3 regions of the Streptomyces sp. NPDC044704 genome follow, and region 2 is predicted to be linked to each of the others. Evidence: riboswitches for the same ligand, from Rfam matches in the RefSeq annotation. Region 2 holds a riboswitch; each other region holds the start of a gene.
What was found. A riboswitch is a leader RNA that binds a small molecule or an ion and turns the genes downstream of it on or off. The one in region 2 is predicted to bind cyclic di-AMP.

Region 1 (5,036 bases), on a different contig from region 2:
CGTACGGCCGGCACTTGCTCGACCGGCCGGGCGAATACCGAAAAGCGGCCGCATGGAAAAGCACGGCCGCACCGGTCCGCCTCAATTGCGTAATTCCATTCGCCCGCACAGGCCGGAATACACGGCACCCGTGAACCGTCCGGCGCCGCGCGAATATCCGGCCACCTTTGTATACGGCTCTTGTTAATGCCGGCCGCTCGACATGTTTACGGCAGGTTGCAGAGTCCTCACCCGCGGCCGATGGGCCTCGGCCGCGCGCGCCGCGTGCTGCGCCGTCAGGGCCCTGGCCCGCTCGGCGTCCCCGCGCGCGACGGCGTCCACGATCCCGCCGTGCTCCGCCCAGGACTCCACGGGGCGCACGGGGGCCTCCACCGCGTACATCCAGGCGATCTTGCGCCGGGTCTGGGTCAGCAGCGAGACCAGCCCCGGGCTGCCGGAGGCCTGGGCGAGCGTCTCGTGGAACCAGGCCCCCAGGTCCCGCAGATCCTCCCCCTGGCCCCTGCGGGCCCGCTCCTGGCCCAGCCGGACCAGTCCGCGCAGCACCTTCAGGTGGGCCTCCGTACGCCGGCGGGCGGCCCTGGAGGCCGCCAGGGGCTCCAGCAGCATCCGCAGCTCCAGGAGGTCGGCGGCCTCCTGTTCGGTCGGCTCCGCGACGCAGGCGCCCGCATGGCGGCGCGTGGTGACGAACCCCTCGGACTCCAGGGTGCGCAGCGCCTCGCGGACCGGGACGCGCGAGACCCCGTAGCGGCGGGCGAGCACCTCCTCGGTGAGCCGGCCGCCCGGCCCGAAGAACCCGGAGACGATATCGTCGCGGATCGCTGTGCATACCGCGTGCGCAGGAATACGCAAGACCGGACCTCCGCGTGATTTCGGCTGCCGGCGCCGTCGCCGGAATCGTGACCGTGCTGCGACTCTATTGCAACACACGATAATTTCCGAGGACGGCCGGAAATCCGAAACAATTCACGCCACGCGGGACACGCCGCGGAACGCGAAGAAGACCCCGGCTCGGTGAGCCGGGGTCTTCTTCGTGGAGCGAGTGCGGGGCCGCGCGGATCCGCGTGGATCAGAGGCGCACGCCGTGGCTGCGCAGGTACGCGACCGGGTCGATGTCCGAGCCGTACTGGGCGCCGGTGCGGGCCTCGAAGTGCAGGTGCACGCCGCTGGAGTTGCCGGTGGAGCCGGCGAGGCCGATCTGCTGGCCCGCGGTCACCTGCTGGCCGGCGGAGACGCTCAGCGCGGACATGTGCCCGTACTGGGTGTAGGTGCCGTCGTTGTGGCGGATGACGACGTTGTTGCCGTACGCGCCGCCGTTGCCGGCCTCGACGACCGTGCCGGCGCCGACCGCGCGGATCGTGGTGCCGAGGGAGGCGTGGAAGTCGATGCCCGTGTGGCTGCCGGAGGACCACATGGCGCCGCCCGCACCGTACGAGGTGCTGACGTAGGAGCCGTCGACGGGCGCGACGTAGGTGTTGAGGCGCTTGCGGGCCTCCTCGCGGGCGGCGCGCTCGGCGGCCTCACGCTCGGACTTCGCCTTGGCCTCCGCGGCCTCGGCGGTGCGCTTGGCCTCTGCGGCGCGCTGCTTGGCGTCGGCGGCGGCCTGCGCCTGGGCGGCGACGGCCTCGGCGTCACGCATCTGGGACGCGGCCTGGGCCTCGATGTCGCCCTGGAGGTCGTCCGCGACGACGACCGGGTTCTGGCCGGTGTCCTCCATGGAGGGGCCCGAGTTGTCAGCGGCGAAGGCGGGGGCCGCCAGGGTGCCGACCACGCCCGTGGTGGCGAGGGCGGCTATGCCGGCGTAGCCGGCGGTCTTGCGGCTCAGACGGCTGGAGCCGCGGTGCTTGCCGGAGCCGGTGGGACGACTGCCAAACGCCATGAAGGGGGTGATCCTTTCCTTCCCTCTCGCCTACCGGGTTAGCTGACGGGTTCGGAGCAGGAAGGTCTCCTACGGGCCTCCTCTTGCGAGGCGGTCCGATTCACCCCAGGGACTGTGGGTCCCCGGCTCCCCAGGCTCGCGCCTGACGGGGACTCGGCGATCACTGTCCGGTGCCGCGGATGCGGCGGGCACAACTGACGAACAGCAGGGCCGACGCTAGGCGGATCATCAGTGGATCGCCAAACAGACGAGCCCAATTGTTGCGTACGCCACACCGCATACGAGCAACCACACCACTAAACGGACAAAAGGGGCTCCGATGGATATTCCATCAGAGCCCCTTGAGAATCGGTCAGTTACCGGTGGAGCGGCGGTCGCCCGCCGCTCGATCCCCGGTCACGCACTGGTCAGTTGGTGACGACGCTCACTGCGCCGATCCCCAGCGCCCGCACGGGCTCCGCGATCTGCGCCGCGTCGCCCACCAGGATCGTGACGAGACGGTCCACCGGGAAGGCGCGCACGACGGCCGAAGTCGCCTCCGCCGTACCGGTTTCGGCCAGCCGCGCGTACAGCCGGGCCTGGTAGTCGTCCGGCAGTTCCTGCTCGACCTGGTCGGCCAGCGTGCCCGCCACGGAGGACGCCGTCTCGAACTTCAGCGGGGCCACGCCCACCAGGTTCTGCACCGCCACGTCCCGCTCGGCGTCGGTCAGGCCGCCCTCCGCGAGGGTGCGCAGCACCTTCCAGAGGTCCTCCAGCGCCGGGCCGGTGTTCGGGGTGTCCACCGAGCCGCTGATGGCGAGCATCGAGGCGCCCTTGCCGTCGGCGGTGGAGCGCAGCACCTGCCCGAAGGCGCGGACGCCGTAGGTGTAGCCCTTCTCCTCGCGCAGCACCTTGTCCAGGCGGGAGGTGAGGGTGCCGCCGAGGCAGTACGTGCCGAGCACCTGCGGGGCCCAGACGATGTCGTGGCGGTCCGGGCCGATCCGGCCGATGAGCAGCTGCGTCTGGACCGCGCCGGGCCGGTCGACGATGACCACGCGGCCGGTGTCGTCGGCGGTCACCGCCGGCACCGGGCGGGGCTCGGCGGTGTCGCCGGTCCAGCCGCCCAGGGTGTCGGCGAGGACGGCGTCCAGGTCGATGCCGGTCAGGTCGCCGACGACCACCGCGGTGGCGGTGGCCGGGCGCACGTGGGCCTCGTAGAAGGCGCGTACGGCCCCGGAGTCGATGCGGGCCACCGTCTCCTCGGTGCCCTGGCGCGGCCGGGACATGCGCAGGGTGGCCGGGAAGAGCTCCTTGGAGAGTTCCTTGGCCGCGCGGCGCTGCGGGTTGGCCAGCTCGTGCGGGATCTCGTCGAGCCGATTGCGCACCAGGCGGTCCACCTCGCTGTCGGCGAAGGCGGGAGCGCGCAGCGCCTCGGCGAGCAGGCCCAGCGCCTTGTGCAGGCGGGAGGCCGGGACCTCCAGGGAGACCCGCAGACCGGGGTGGTCGGCGTGCGCGTCGAGCGTGGCGCCGCAGCGCTCCAGCTCGGCGGCGAACTCCTCGGCGGAGTGCTTGTCGGTGCCCTCCGACAGGGCGCGGGCCATGATGGTGGCCACCCCGTCGAGGCCCTCGGGCTCGGCGTCCAGCGGGGCCACGAGGTTGACCTCGACCGCCACCACCTGCTGGCCCGGACGGTGGCAGCGCAGCACGGTCAGGCCGTTGGGCAGCGCGCCGCGCTCGGGGGCCGGGAAGGCCCACGGCTTGGCCTCGCCGGGCTGCGGCTGCGGGTGGAAGGTCATCGTGACGGCTGCGGTGTCGCTCACTGCTCCGCCCCTTCGTTCTCGTTGCTCTCGTTGCTCTCGTCGGCGTCGGACCCGGCCAGCGGCTCGTAGACCAGGACCGCCCGGTTGTCGGGGCGCAGTCTGGCCGCGGCCACGGCCTGCACCTCCTCGGCGGTGACGTCGAGGACGCGCTGGACGGCGGTCAGCGCCAGCTGCGGGTCGCCGAACAGCACCGCGAAGCGGCACAGTTCGTCGGCGCGGCCGGCCACCGTGCTCAGCCGGTCCAGCCACTCGCGCTCCAGCTGCGCCTGGGCGCGCTCCATCTCCTCGGCGGTGGGGCCCTCGGCGGCGAACCGCGCGAGCTCCTCGTCCACGGCCGCCTCGATGGCGGGCACCTCGACGCCGCTGGAGGTCTTCACGTCCAGCCAGCCCAGCGAGGGCGCGCCGGCGAGGCGCAGCATGCCGAATCCGGCCGCCACGGCGCTCTGGTCGCGGCGTACCAGGCGGTTGTGGAGGCGGGAGGACTCGCCGCCGCCCAGGATGGTCAGCGCCACGTCGGCGGCGTCGCACTCGCGGCTGCCGTCGTGCGGAAGGCGGTAGGCGGCCATCAGCGCGCGCGCCGGGACCTCCTCGACGATCTCCTCGCGGAGCTGGCCGCCCATCACCTCGGGCAGGGAGCCGTCGCGCGGCGGCTGCTTGCCGTCGTGCGAGGGGATGCTGCCGAAGTACTTCTCGACCCAGGCGAGCGTCCGCTCGGGGTCGATGTCGCCGACGACCGACAGGACGGCGTTGTTCGGTGCGTAATAGGTACGGAAGAAGTTGCGCGCGTCCTCCAGGGACGCGGCGTCCAGGTCGGCCATCGAGCCGATCGGGGTGTGGTGGTACGGGTGGCCCTCGGGGTACGCGAGGGCGGTCAGCTTCTCGAACGCGGTCCCGTAGGGGACGTTGTCGTAGCGCTGGCGGCGCTCGTTCTTGACGACGTCGCGCTGGTTCTCCATGGACTCGTCGTCCAGGGCGGCCAGCAGCGATCCCATCCGGTCCGCCTCCAGCCACAGGGCGAGTTCCAGCTGGTGGGCCGGCATGGTCTCGAAGTAATTGGTGCGCTCGAAGCTGGTGGTCCCGTTGAGGGAGCCGCCGGCGCCCTGGACGAGCTCGAAGTGCCCGTTGCCCGGTACGCTCGCCGAACCCTGGAACATCAGGTGCTCGAAAAGGTGAGCCAGGCCGGTCCGCCCCTTGACTTCGTGGCGCGAGCCGACGTCGTACCAGAGGCAGACGGCGGCGACCGGGGTGAGGTGGTCCTCGGACAGCACCACGCGCAGGCCGTTGGCCAGCCGGTGCTCGGTCGCTGTCAGGCCGCCGGAGCCGGCCTGAGCTGTGGCCGTGTGACCCATGGGCATGTGGTC
Region 2 (5,036 bases):
TCAAACTCCCGTCTGCCCCGCGACGCCTGGCACGCGCTCTCGCCGCACCGGGCGAAAGCCAAGTACGTCCAGTACGCGGGCTTCCGCCCGGCGCACCGAGAGCACGCACCAGACGCCGCAGGGCCGCCCTCCGGGCGACGACGGGAGTTTGACGACAGGCCCTAGGACCCCACCGCCTCCGGCTCGGCCCGCCCGGCTTCGGCGGCCGTGGCCTTCGGCCGCGTCGGTACGGAGGCCGCGGGCCGGGCCGGCGGGGCCGCGCCCGCCGCGACGAAGGGCCGCCACCAGGCCTCGGCCGGGGCGTCGGCGGCGCCGGGTTCGAAGGGCTGGCCCGGGATGGGCAGCGCGATGGCGGCCCCGGCCGCCCCGGCGGCGGCGACGGTGCCCTCGCCGGGCTCGTCCCACGGGTGCAGGGCCAGGTTGAAGGTGCCCCAGTGGATCGGCAGCATCGTGCCGCGCGGGGTGCCGCCCTGGAGGTCGAGGTGGGCGCGCATGCCCTCCTCCGGCGTCATGTGGATGTCGGGCCAGTACTCGGAGTAGGCACCGATCTGGATCATCGTGGCGTCGAAGGGGCCGTGGGCGGCGCCGATCTCCTTGAAGCCCGCGAAGTAGCCGGTGTCGCCGCTGTGGAAGACCCGGTGCTCCTCGCCCGCGACGACCCAGGAGGCCCACAGGGTGGACTGCTGGTTGCGCAGGCCGCGCCCGCAGAAGTGCTGGGCCGGGGTGGCCGTGAGGGTGAGCCCGGCGACCTCGGTGGCCTCGTTCCAGTCCAGCTCGCGCAGCCGGTCGGGCCGCACGCCCCAGCGCTCCAGGTGGGCGCCGACGCCCAGCGGGACGGCGAAGACGGTGTCCGTGCCGGCCAGCGCCTTGATCGTCGGCAGGTCGAGGTGGTCGTAGTGGTCGTGGGAGATCACCACGACGTCGACCTCGCCCAGCGAGGCGAGCGGGACCGGCACGGGGTGCAGCCGCTTGGGCCCGGCGAAGGGGAAGGGCGAGCAGCGGTCGCCCCAGACCGGGTCGAAGAGGACCCGGCGCCCGTCGATCTCCGTGAGCACGCTGGAGTGGCCCATCCACGTCACGCGCAGGCCGCTGACCGGCGGCTTCGCCAGGTCGGCCAGGGTGGTCGGGTAGACGGGGATCGGCGCGCCGGGGCTGCGCCGGACCCGCTGTTCCTTGTGGAAGTAGATCTTGGCGAACTCGGCCATCGACCCGGAGGGCCTGGTCTGGGCCTTCACCGGGTTCTGGAAGGCGCCGTCCGCGAAGTTCGGCGAACGCTGGATCCGCGCCAACCGCGCGCCGGACGGGTCCGCGCCGAAGGCTTCGGGCCGCAGGGCGCGCAGCCGGGGACGCAGGGGAAGGGAGCCGGTCAAGGCGCCTCCTGAAGAGGGTGCGGGTCGGGGTGGCACGGTAGTACGTACACGACCTTCCAACGCGCACCGGCCCGCGAGGATTCCGCCCCGCCGGAGCCGGGGCCGGGATCCCGGCCCCGGCAGGTCCTACAGCGGCAGCAGGTCGGGGCGCTTGGCCTCGACGTGGTCGCCGGAGGACTCCCCGCGCAGTCGCCGTCCGATCCAGGGCACGAGGTGCTCGCGCGCCCACTGGATGTTGTCGCGGGTGACGTCCACCGATCCGCGCGGCGGCGTCGGCGGCCACGGCTGGTCCGGGTCGGCCGGCACCGCGTAGCCGAGCACCTGCGCGGCGCGCAGCGCGACGCGGGTGTGCCCCTCGGGAGAGAGGTGCAGCCGGTCGCCGTCCCAGGCCCGCCGGTCCTGCACGGAGCGCAGCGACCACAGGTCGAGGACCGGGCAGTCGTAGCGGTCGGCGATGGCGCGCACGTGTGCGCTGTACGTGGCCACCTTGCCCCGGAGGTGCTTGAGCACCGGTACGCCCCGGGTGTCGAAACCGGTCGTGATCATGACGAGGCCCACGGAGCCGGTGAGGTCGGCCACGGCCGCCTCGAACCGCGCCGCCACGTCGTCCGGGTCGCTGCCGGGACGGATGATGTCGTTGCCGCCCGCGCAGAAGGTCACGAGGTCCGGCGCGAGGGCCTTGGCCCTGGGCACCTGGTCGGCCACGATCTGGTCGAGGATCTTCCCCCGCACGGCCAGATTCGCGTAACGGAAGTCGTGTTCGTCGCGCTGATCGGCGAGGAGTACGGCGAGCCGGTCCGCCCAGCCGAGATAGGAATCCCCGGGTCCCGGGTCCCCCACGCCTTCGGTGAAGCTGTCCCCGATCGCCGCGTACGAGCCGATGGTCTTGAGTGTCGTCGTCGTCGCTGCCACGGGAACACATCCTTCACCGCCGCAACCAACCTACGCCAACGTAATGAGGGGTTGACGGACCGTGATCTATACCACGCGGGAGATAAGGAATAAGTACACGTGGGGCCGGGACCCCCCTCGGGTCCCGGCCCCACGCGCGTCCGTGTCCGGCGGCGGCTGCCGTCAGAGGCTGACGCCCTTCGACCGGAGGTAGGCCAGCGGGTCGATGTCCGAGCCGTAGGAAGGACCGGTGCGGATCTCGAAGTGGAGGTGCGGGCCGGTCACGTTGCCGGTCGCGCCGGAGAGGCCGACGCGCTGGCCGGCGGTGACGGTCTGCCCGGCCGAGACGGACAGCGAGGAGAGGTGCGCGTACTGGGAGTACTTGCCGTCGGCGTGCTTGATGACGACCTCGTTGCCGTACGAACCGCCGGAGCCGGCGGAGACGACGGTGCCCGCGCCGACGGCCTTGACGGTGGTGCCGGTGCTCGCCATGAAGTCGACGCCGGTGTGGTAGCCGGAGGACCACATGCTGCCGCCCATGCGGTACGCGGTGGAGACGCCGCCGCCGACGGGCGCCACGAATCCGGCGCTCTTCGAGGGCGCGGACTGCTCGGCCTGCCCGGCGGCGGGGGCCTTCTGTTCCGGCGCGGACTTCTTGGGCGCCTTGGCGCGGGCGGAGGAGTCCTCGCCGGACGCCGCAGGACGGCTCGAGGAGCGCTCGGTCTTGGCGGGGCGGTCACCGGAGCCCGCCTCGGAGCCGGAGCCCTGCGCCGAAGCCGGGGGCGCCGCCTGCTCCTTCGCGGGGGCCGGCGCGCCGGACTTCGCGCCCGGGGCGCCGAGGGTCAGCTTCAGACCGGGGTGGATGAGGGAGGGGTCGGCGCCGACCGCCTCGCGGTTGTCGGCGTAGAGCTGCTCCCAGCCGCCGGTGAGGTGACGCTCGGCGGCGATCTTCGACAGGTAGTCGCCGGAGACGACCGTGTAGACCGTCGGCGCGGCGGCGGGAGCCGCGGCCGGTGCGGCCTGGACGGCGGCCGGAGCCTGCGGGGCCTGCGCGGGGACGGCGGCCGGGGCCGTCGAGGGGGCCGCGGCCTGGGCGCCGGTGGCACCCATCAGCGGCAGCGCGAGGGCCGCGCCGCCGGTGCCCGCGGCGGCGAAACCACGTGACATGGAGCGGGACTTCGGGCGGCGGTGCTTACCCTTTCCGGGCATGGCGAATTCCTCTCCGTCGCCTGCGAGGTGAGCTGTCGGGTTCGGACTGGAGATGTCCGGCCGTGCACGTCGGGGACGTGTCCGGCTTCACCCCGAGCCGTCCCGGAAGAAGGATCCGGTCCGGCGGCCTACCTGGTTCCCCCGCTCCTGCCGCGCGCGTCGATAGTCGGGTGCGGTTCCCGGGCGGCGGCAGGATTAGGCGGTCCACCCGGATCGGTCGTGAAGGTAATCGAGCGGGTCCGCAGGCAACAAGCCGCGAATTCCCTGACGGAATCGCAGGTATGAGGGACCGACGGAATTCCGGTCACCCTCTGTCCATTCCGAACCACCAACAACGGCCCTGGCATGGGAATTCGGATTTCGCGATCGGGCACAGACGGTCACCGTATGATCTGGCTCACGGGGCCTGGCGCGATCTCGCCTCCACGTATGGCAAGTTGTTCCCAACCGGCGTAATTCGGACACCCCAGCGACGCGGAGGAGTACCCGTGACCCAGCAGATACCCCAGCCCCTTCCGGCGCGGCCCGAACCTGAACCGGAGCTGACGGGAGTGCGTAATTTCCGTGACGTGGGCGGGTTGCCGACCGTCGACGGACGGAGGGTCAGGTCGGGACGACTCTTCCGAAGCGGACATCTCGCGCATGCCACCGAAACCGGAGCAGAGTTCCTCGCTTCGCTCGGCCTCCACACCGTCTTCGACTTCCGCAACCGCGCCGATCACGCCTTGGAGGGGCCGGACGTGGTGCTGCCGGGGGTGCGCTACGTGAACATCCCGCTGTCCGATCCGGCCGACGGACGGGAGTTCTGGAAGATGGTCCGCGACGGCGACCTGGCCCAGCTGCGGTCCGTGCTCGGCGAGGGCAGGGCGGCCGCCCGCATGGCGAACTCGTACCGCACGATGATCCGTACGCGCACCGCGGAGCACGGCCGGGTCGTGCACGCCCTCGCCGAGGACAGCGTGCCGGCGCTGATGCACTGCGCGGCGGGCAAGGACCGGGCCGGCCTGTCGATCGCCGTCACGCTGCTGGCCCTCGGCGTCGAGCGCGGGGCGATCGTGGCGGACTACCTGGAGTCGAACGCCCCGCACCGCCGCTACCGGGTGCGCCGGGGCAGCGACGCGGCCGAGGCCCGCTCGCCCGAGGTGATGGAGCTGCTGGCGCCGCTCTTCGACGCGCGCGCCGAGTACCTGGAGGCGGCGTACGCCACCATCGAGGAGGAGTGGGGCGGGGTGGACCGCTACCTCGCCGAGGGTCTCGGGCTCGCGCCCGAGACCCTGTTCCGGCTGCGGGAGCGGCTGCTGGAACCGTAGGGGGTGACCGGCGGGCTGTCAGCGGTTGCCGACGGCCTGCTTCACCAGCGTCCGGCCGAAGTCCCACATGAGGGAGCCCCCGCCGTGCGCCTCGTCCATGACCTCGCGGAAGGCCCCGACGAACCGGTCCACGTCCCGCTCGTCCACGATCAGCGGCGGGATGAGCTTGATGACCTCCAGGTGGTCTCCGGAGACCTGGGTGAGGATCCGGTGCTTGCGCAGCAGCGGCACCACGACCATCTGCGCGAACAGCCCC
Region 3 (5,036 bases), on a different contig from region 2:
TCTGGTAGGCCTCGGCCCAGGCCTTCTCGGTGGCCGGGCTCCAGGCCTCGCCAGAGGTCTCGGCCAGCGCGGCGAGCAGGCTGGCGCCGACGGCCGCGTAGTGCTCGGGGCCGACGAGGAACTTGCGGTGGTCGCGGCCGAGGTCGCGGAGGTAGGGGACGAGGGTCTCGTCCTCCAGGCGGGAGACGACATGGGTGAGCGCCGCGAAGAGCCGGTCCCGCTGCCGCTCCATGTCCTCGGAGGCGGACGGGAAGAGTTCGCGGATCCCGGGGTTGTGCCAGAAGAGGTGGGAGTAGAAGTACTTGACCGCGTGCTCGGCCCGTCTCTCCACCACCGCGAAGCTGCTTTTCAAGATCCTCACATCCACAAAACCGAAAGTAGGAACGGCGGGGAACGTGAGGTCAAGGGATGACCGATCTACGGACAGCCGCGACGAAGGGCCCATATGGGGTGGCCGGCGCGGGCCGGGATACGGTCTGCGGGTGCATGAGCAGACCTCCGCAACCCCGGCCGACTCCCCTTCCACCGAGGGCCCGACCCTCTTCGACTGGGAGTTCGCGACCGACCCCTACCCGGCGTACGCCTGGCTGCGCGAACACTCCCCGGTGCACCGCACCAAGCTCCCCAGCGGGGTCGAGGCCTGGCTGGTCACCCGGTACGCCGACGCCCGGCAGGCCCTCGCCGACCAGCGCCTGAGCAAGAACCCGGCGCACCACGCCGAACCCGCGCACGCCAAGGGCAAGACCGGCATCCCGGGGGAGCGCAAGGCGGAGCTGATGACGCACCTGCTGAACATCGACCCGCCGGACCACACCCGGCTGCGCCGGCTGGTGTCGAAGGCGTTCACCCCGCGCCGCGTCGCCGAGTTCACCCCGCGCGTGCAGGAGCTCACCGACCACCTCATCGACAAGATCGTCGAAAAGGCGGGGGACGCGGAGAAGGGGGAGGCCGACCTCATCCACGAGTTCGCCTTCCCGCTCCCCATCTACGCCATCTGCGAGATGCTCGGCGTACCGCGCGAGGACCAGGACGACTTCCGCGACTGGGCCGGGATGATGATCCGGCACGGCGGCGGCCCGCGCGGCGGGGTCGCCCGCTCGGTCAAGCAGATGCGCACCTACCTCGGGGAACTCATCCACCGCAAACGGGATGATCTGGGCAATGACCTCATCTCCGACCTGATCCGGGCGAGCGACCACGGGGACCACCTCACCGAGGCCGAGGCCACGGCGATGGCGTTCATCCTGCTGTTCGCCGGCTTCGAGACGACCGTGAACCTCATCGGCAACGGGGTCCACTCCCTCTTCATGAACCCGGAGCAGCGCGAGCGCCTCCAGGCCTCCCTCGCGGCGGGCGAGAGCGCCCTGCTGGAGACCGGGGTGGAGGAACTCCTGCGCTACGACGGCCCGGTGGAGCTGGCGACCTGGCGCTTCGCCACCGGCCCGCTGACCCTCGGCGGCCAGGAGATCGCGGCCGGCGACCCGGTACTGGTCGTCCTCGCGGCGGCCGACCGCGACCCCGAGCGGTTCGCCGATCCGGACACCCTGGACCTGTCCCGGAGTGACAACCAACACCTCGGGTACGGCCACGGGATCCACTACTGCCTCGGTGCTCCGCTCGCCCGTCTCGAAGGACAGACCGCGCTCGCGACTTTGCTGACGCGTCTGCCGGATCTGGAACTTGCCGTTCCCCCTACGGACCTGCGCTGGCGCGGCGGACTCATCATGCGTGGCCTGCGCACGCTTCCGGTCCGCTTCACACCCCGAAACAACTGAGGCCCGCCGGAAGTCCGTCTGATCCCACGTCAGTCACCAGCCGAACTTGTGACAATCGTTCGAAGGCCGCTAGGTTCTGCCGTTACCCCGCCGTTATGCGAAAGGTGCAGCCTCATGCGTTCCGGGAACGGCCGCCACAGACGCCCCCGCCAGGTACCCGCCCTGGTCGTCACCGCCGGAGTCACCGGCTCCGCACTCGCCCTGCCCCTGCTCGCCGCCACGAACGCGAGCGCGGCCGAAACGGCCACCTGGGACAAGGTCGCCGACTGCGAGAGCGGCGGCAGCTGGAGCGCGAACTACGGCAGCGGCGCCTACGGCGGGCTCCAGTTCACGCAGGAGCAGTGGAAGAACGCGGGCGGACTCGCCTACGCCGAGCGTCCGGACCTCGCCAGCCGCTCCCAGCAGATCGCCGTGGGCGAACGGGTGCTGGCCTCCCAGGGCCCCCAGGCATGGCCGCTGTGCGCCGCCTCGGCCGGCCTGACTCAGCAGGGTCCGGCCGCCGCCGTGGACCCGGGCGACCCCAAGCCCGCCGGACCCGTCGCCCCCACCCCGACCCGGATGGACGACTCGGTGCCCGTCACCGGCTCCGACGCCCCGATCGACTTCGGGGCCCCGACCCCGTCCCCGCAGGGCCCCACGGCCCCGCCGACCGGCCTGCCGGACTACCCGCTGGGCCCCACCAGCGGACTGCCCGTCATGCCCGAGCCCGACGCCCCGGCGCCGTCCACCGGTCCGGCGGTCCCGCCCGCGACCGTGCCGCCGACCACGGCTCCGCCCACCACGGCCCCGACCGCCCCGGCGGACCCGTCGGCCCCGGCCACCCCCACCACCCCGGTGGACCCGACGGCCCCCACGGCCCCGCTCACCCCGGGTGCCACGCCCTCGCCCACGACCTCGCCCACGAGCTCGCCCTCCGGCACGGCCGACGGCGGCGGCAAGCACCGCGGCCCGGCCGCCATCGAGGTGCAGACCGTCTCTGACGCCACGTCGGACCCCTCGTACACCGTGAAGCCCGGCGACAGTCTCACCGCGATCGCGGACGCCAAGGGGCTCAAGGGGGGCTGGAACGAGCTCTACAAGGCCAACGAGCAGGTCATCGGTAAGGACGCGGACCTCATCAAGCCCGGTCAGAACCTGGATCTAACCAAGGAATAGGGGCAGTTCGGTCATCCGGAAAGAGCTGAATGTCCGTTATCGGCAAGTGAGACATGCGTCTCTTCCGGTCAACTGGCGTGTCTCGTTCCGGAACTTCCCCAAACCCACCCCTCACCTGCACAAACGTGCTTTTGAGGAATGCAAGTAGGCCGGTTTCTCCCCGATATCGCACGTTGAACATCGGGGAGAGACCTGTCTACCTTCTGAGTCGCTCGCCACCGCGGGCTCCTTCGACCGCATCGCCGAATCCTGCCGGCGGACGGGGGGAACAGTCGTCGCGCAAGCGCCGAAGGCAGGAGCGGGGGAACCAAGGTAGGCGCCGGGAAAGGCCGTTGAGAGACGGCCGCGTACCGGCTTGGGGTTAAGCCACGTGCTCGACACGTGACCGGGCAACTCATCAGCCCGAACCCGACAGCTCACCTCGAAGGCGTCGGTGAGGAGAAATCCATGCTGCTTTCCGGCAAGGGCAAGCACCGTCGCGGCTCCAAGGCCGTCCGCATCGTCACGCTCGCCGGTGTCGCCGGTGTCGCCGTCGCGGCCCCCCTGATGGCCGCCGGTACCGCCAGCGCCGCCACCGCGTCCGAGTGGGACAAGGTCGCGCAGTGCGAGTCCGGTGGCAACTGGGCCATCAACACGGGCAACGGCTACTACGGCGGTCTGCAGTTCTCGGCCTCCACCTGGGCCGGCTACGGCGGCAAGGCGTACGCCGCGCAGGCCAACCAGGCCAGCAAGGCCCAGCAGATAGCCATCGCCGAGAAGGTCCTCAAGGGCCAGGGCAAGGGCGCCTGGCCGCACTGCGGCGTCGGCCTCTCCAACTCCTCGTACAACGGCGGCGGATCGACCACCCCCGCCAAGCCGAAGCCCGAGACCAAGCCGGCGAAGCCCGCCCCCGCGAAGCCGGCCACGCCGGCCAAGCCCGCGAAGCCGGCCACCCCGAAGGCCGAGCCGAAGCGCACCGAGGCCCCCGTCTCCCGCTCCGAGCGCGTCGAGACCCCGGCCGCCAAGCCGCAGGCCCCCAAGACCGAGGCCCCGAAGACGGGCAACGGCTCCTACGAGGTCAAGGCCGGCGACACCCTCGGCACCATCGCCCAGGCGAACGGCGTCAAGGGCGGCTGGGAGAAGCTCTTCGAGCTGAACAAGGACATCGTCAAGGACGCGGACCTGATCTTCCCGGGCCAGAAGCTGAAGCTCAGCTGAACTCCGGCGCAACACCGCGTCACCTGATCCACCCGCAGCATCCCCCCGCCCGGCGCGTATCCCCCCACGCGCCGGGCGGTGGCGTGTCCGGGGCCGTTTCCGGCCCGTTCCCGGCCCGCTTCCGGACCGATCCGGGCGGCCCCGACGGGCCGAACTCGAATTGATCAAGAGACCTATGTCCTGGAACAGGGGTATTCGGGCCCTTTTTCGTCCCAGGACCCGGGCGGTCGGCCGACCGAGTGCCCGGAGCCGGTTAGGCTCTAGGCGGCAAGGCCATCCCACGGCCTGACACGCCACCGCACACCCAGCGTCACATCCCAGAAGGAGATGCTCGTGCCGTCCATCGACGTCGTCGTAGCCCGGGAAATCCTGGACTCCCGAGGCAACCCCACGGTCGAGGTCGAGGTGGGCCTCGACGATGGCAGCACCGGCCGTGCTGCAGTTCCGTCCGGCGCCTCCACCGGTGCCTTCGAGGCCATCGAGCTCCGTGACGGTGACCCCAACCGTTACTTCGGCAAGGGTGTCGAGAAGGCCGTCCTCGCCGTCATCGAGCAGATCGGCCCGGAGCTCGTCGGCTACGACGCCACCGAGCAGCGCCTGATCGACCAGGCCATGTTCGACCTGGACGCCACCGACAACAAGGGCTCCCTCGGCGCCAACGCCATCCTCGGCGTCTCCCTGGCCGTCGCGCACGCCGCGTCCGAGGCCTCGGACCTGCCGCTCTTCCGTTACCTCGGCGGCCCGAACGCGCACCTGCTGCCCGTTCCGATGATGAACATCCTCAACGGTGGGTCGCACGCCGACTCCAACGTGGACATCCAGGAGTTCATGATCGCCCCGATCGGCGCGGAGTCCTTCTCCGAGGCGCTGCGCTGGGGTGCCGAGGTCTACCACACCCTCAAGAAGGTC

Region 1: another riboswitch for cyclic di-AMP. It lies ahead of AC07B0_RS30390 (M23 family metallopeptidase); the one in region 2 lies ahead of AC07B0_RS36570 (LysM peptidoglycan-binding domain-containing M23 family metallopeptidase).
Region 3: another riboswitch for cyclic di-AMP. It lies ahead of AC07B0_RS21785 (transglycosylase family protein); the one in region 2 lies ahead of AC07B0_RS36570 (LysM peptidoglycan-binding domain-containing M23 family metallopeptidase).

Annotation. Positions count from the first base shown of each region.
Region 1 covers NZ_JBWKGY010000016.1:53,304-58,339, forward strand. The annotation lists gene AC07B0_RS30385 (GntR family transcriptional regulator) at 184-849, opposite strand; gene AC07B0_RS30390 (M23 family metallopeptidase) at 1,067-1,876, opposite strand; cyclic di-AMP (ydaO/yuaA leader) riboswitch at 1,889-2,045, opposite strand; gene AC07B0_RS30395 (M16 family metallopeptidase) at 2,284-3,651, opposite strand; gene AC07B0_RS30400 (M16 family metallopeptidase) at 3,672-5,024, opposite strand.
Region 2 covers NZ_JBWKGY010000027.1:12,612-17,647, forward strand. The annotation lists gene AC07B0_RS36560 (MBL fold metallo-hydrolase) at 162-1,370, opposite strand; gene AC07B0_RS36565 (SGNH/GDSL hydrolase family protein) at 1,497-2,282, opposite strand; gene AC07B0_RS36570 (LysM peptidoglycan-binding domain-containing M23 family metallopeptidase) at 2,445-3,470, opposite strand; cyclic di-AMP (ydaO/yuaA leader) riboswitch at 3,475-3,642, opposite strand; gene AC07B0_RS36575 (tyrosine-protein phosphatase) at 3,959-4,780, shown strand; gene AC07B0_RS36580 (aspartate aminotransferase family protein) at 4,799-5,036, opposite strand, start outside.
Region 3 covers NZ_JBWKGY010000008.1:243,204-248,239, forward strand. The annotation lists gene AC07B0_RS21770 (globin domain-containing protein) at 1-361, opposite strand, end outside; gene AC07B0_RS21775 (cytochrome P450 family protein) at 483-1,775, shown strand; gene AC07B0_RS21780 (transglycosylase family protein) at 1,890-2,930, shown strand; cyclic di-AMP (ydaO/yuaA leader) riboswitch at 3,205-3,375, shown strand; gene AC07B0_RS21785 (transglycosylase family protein) at 3,378-4,127, shown strand; gene eno (phosphopyruvate hydratase) at 4,455-5,036, shown strand, end outside.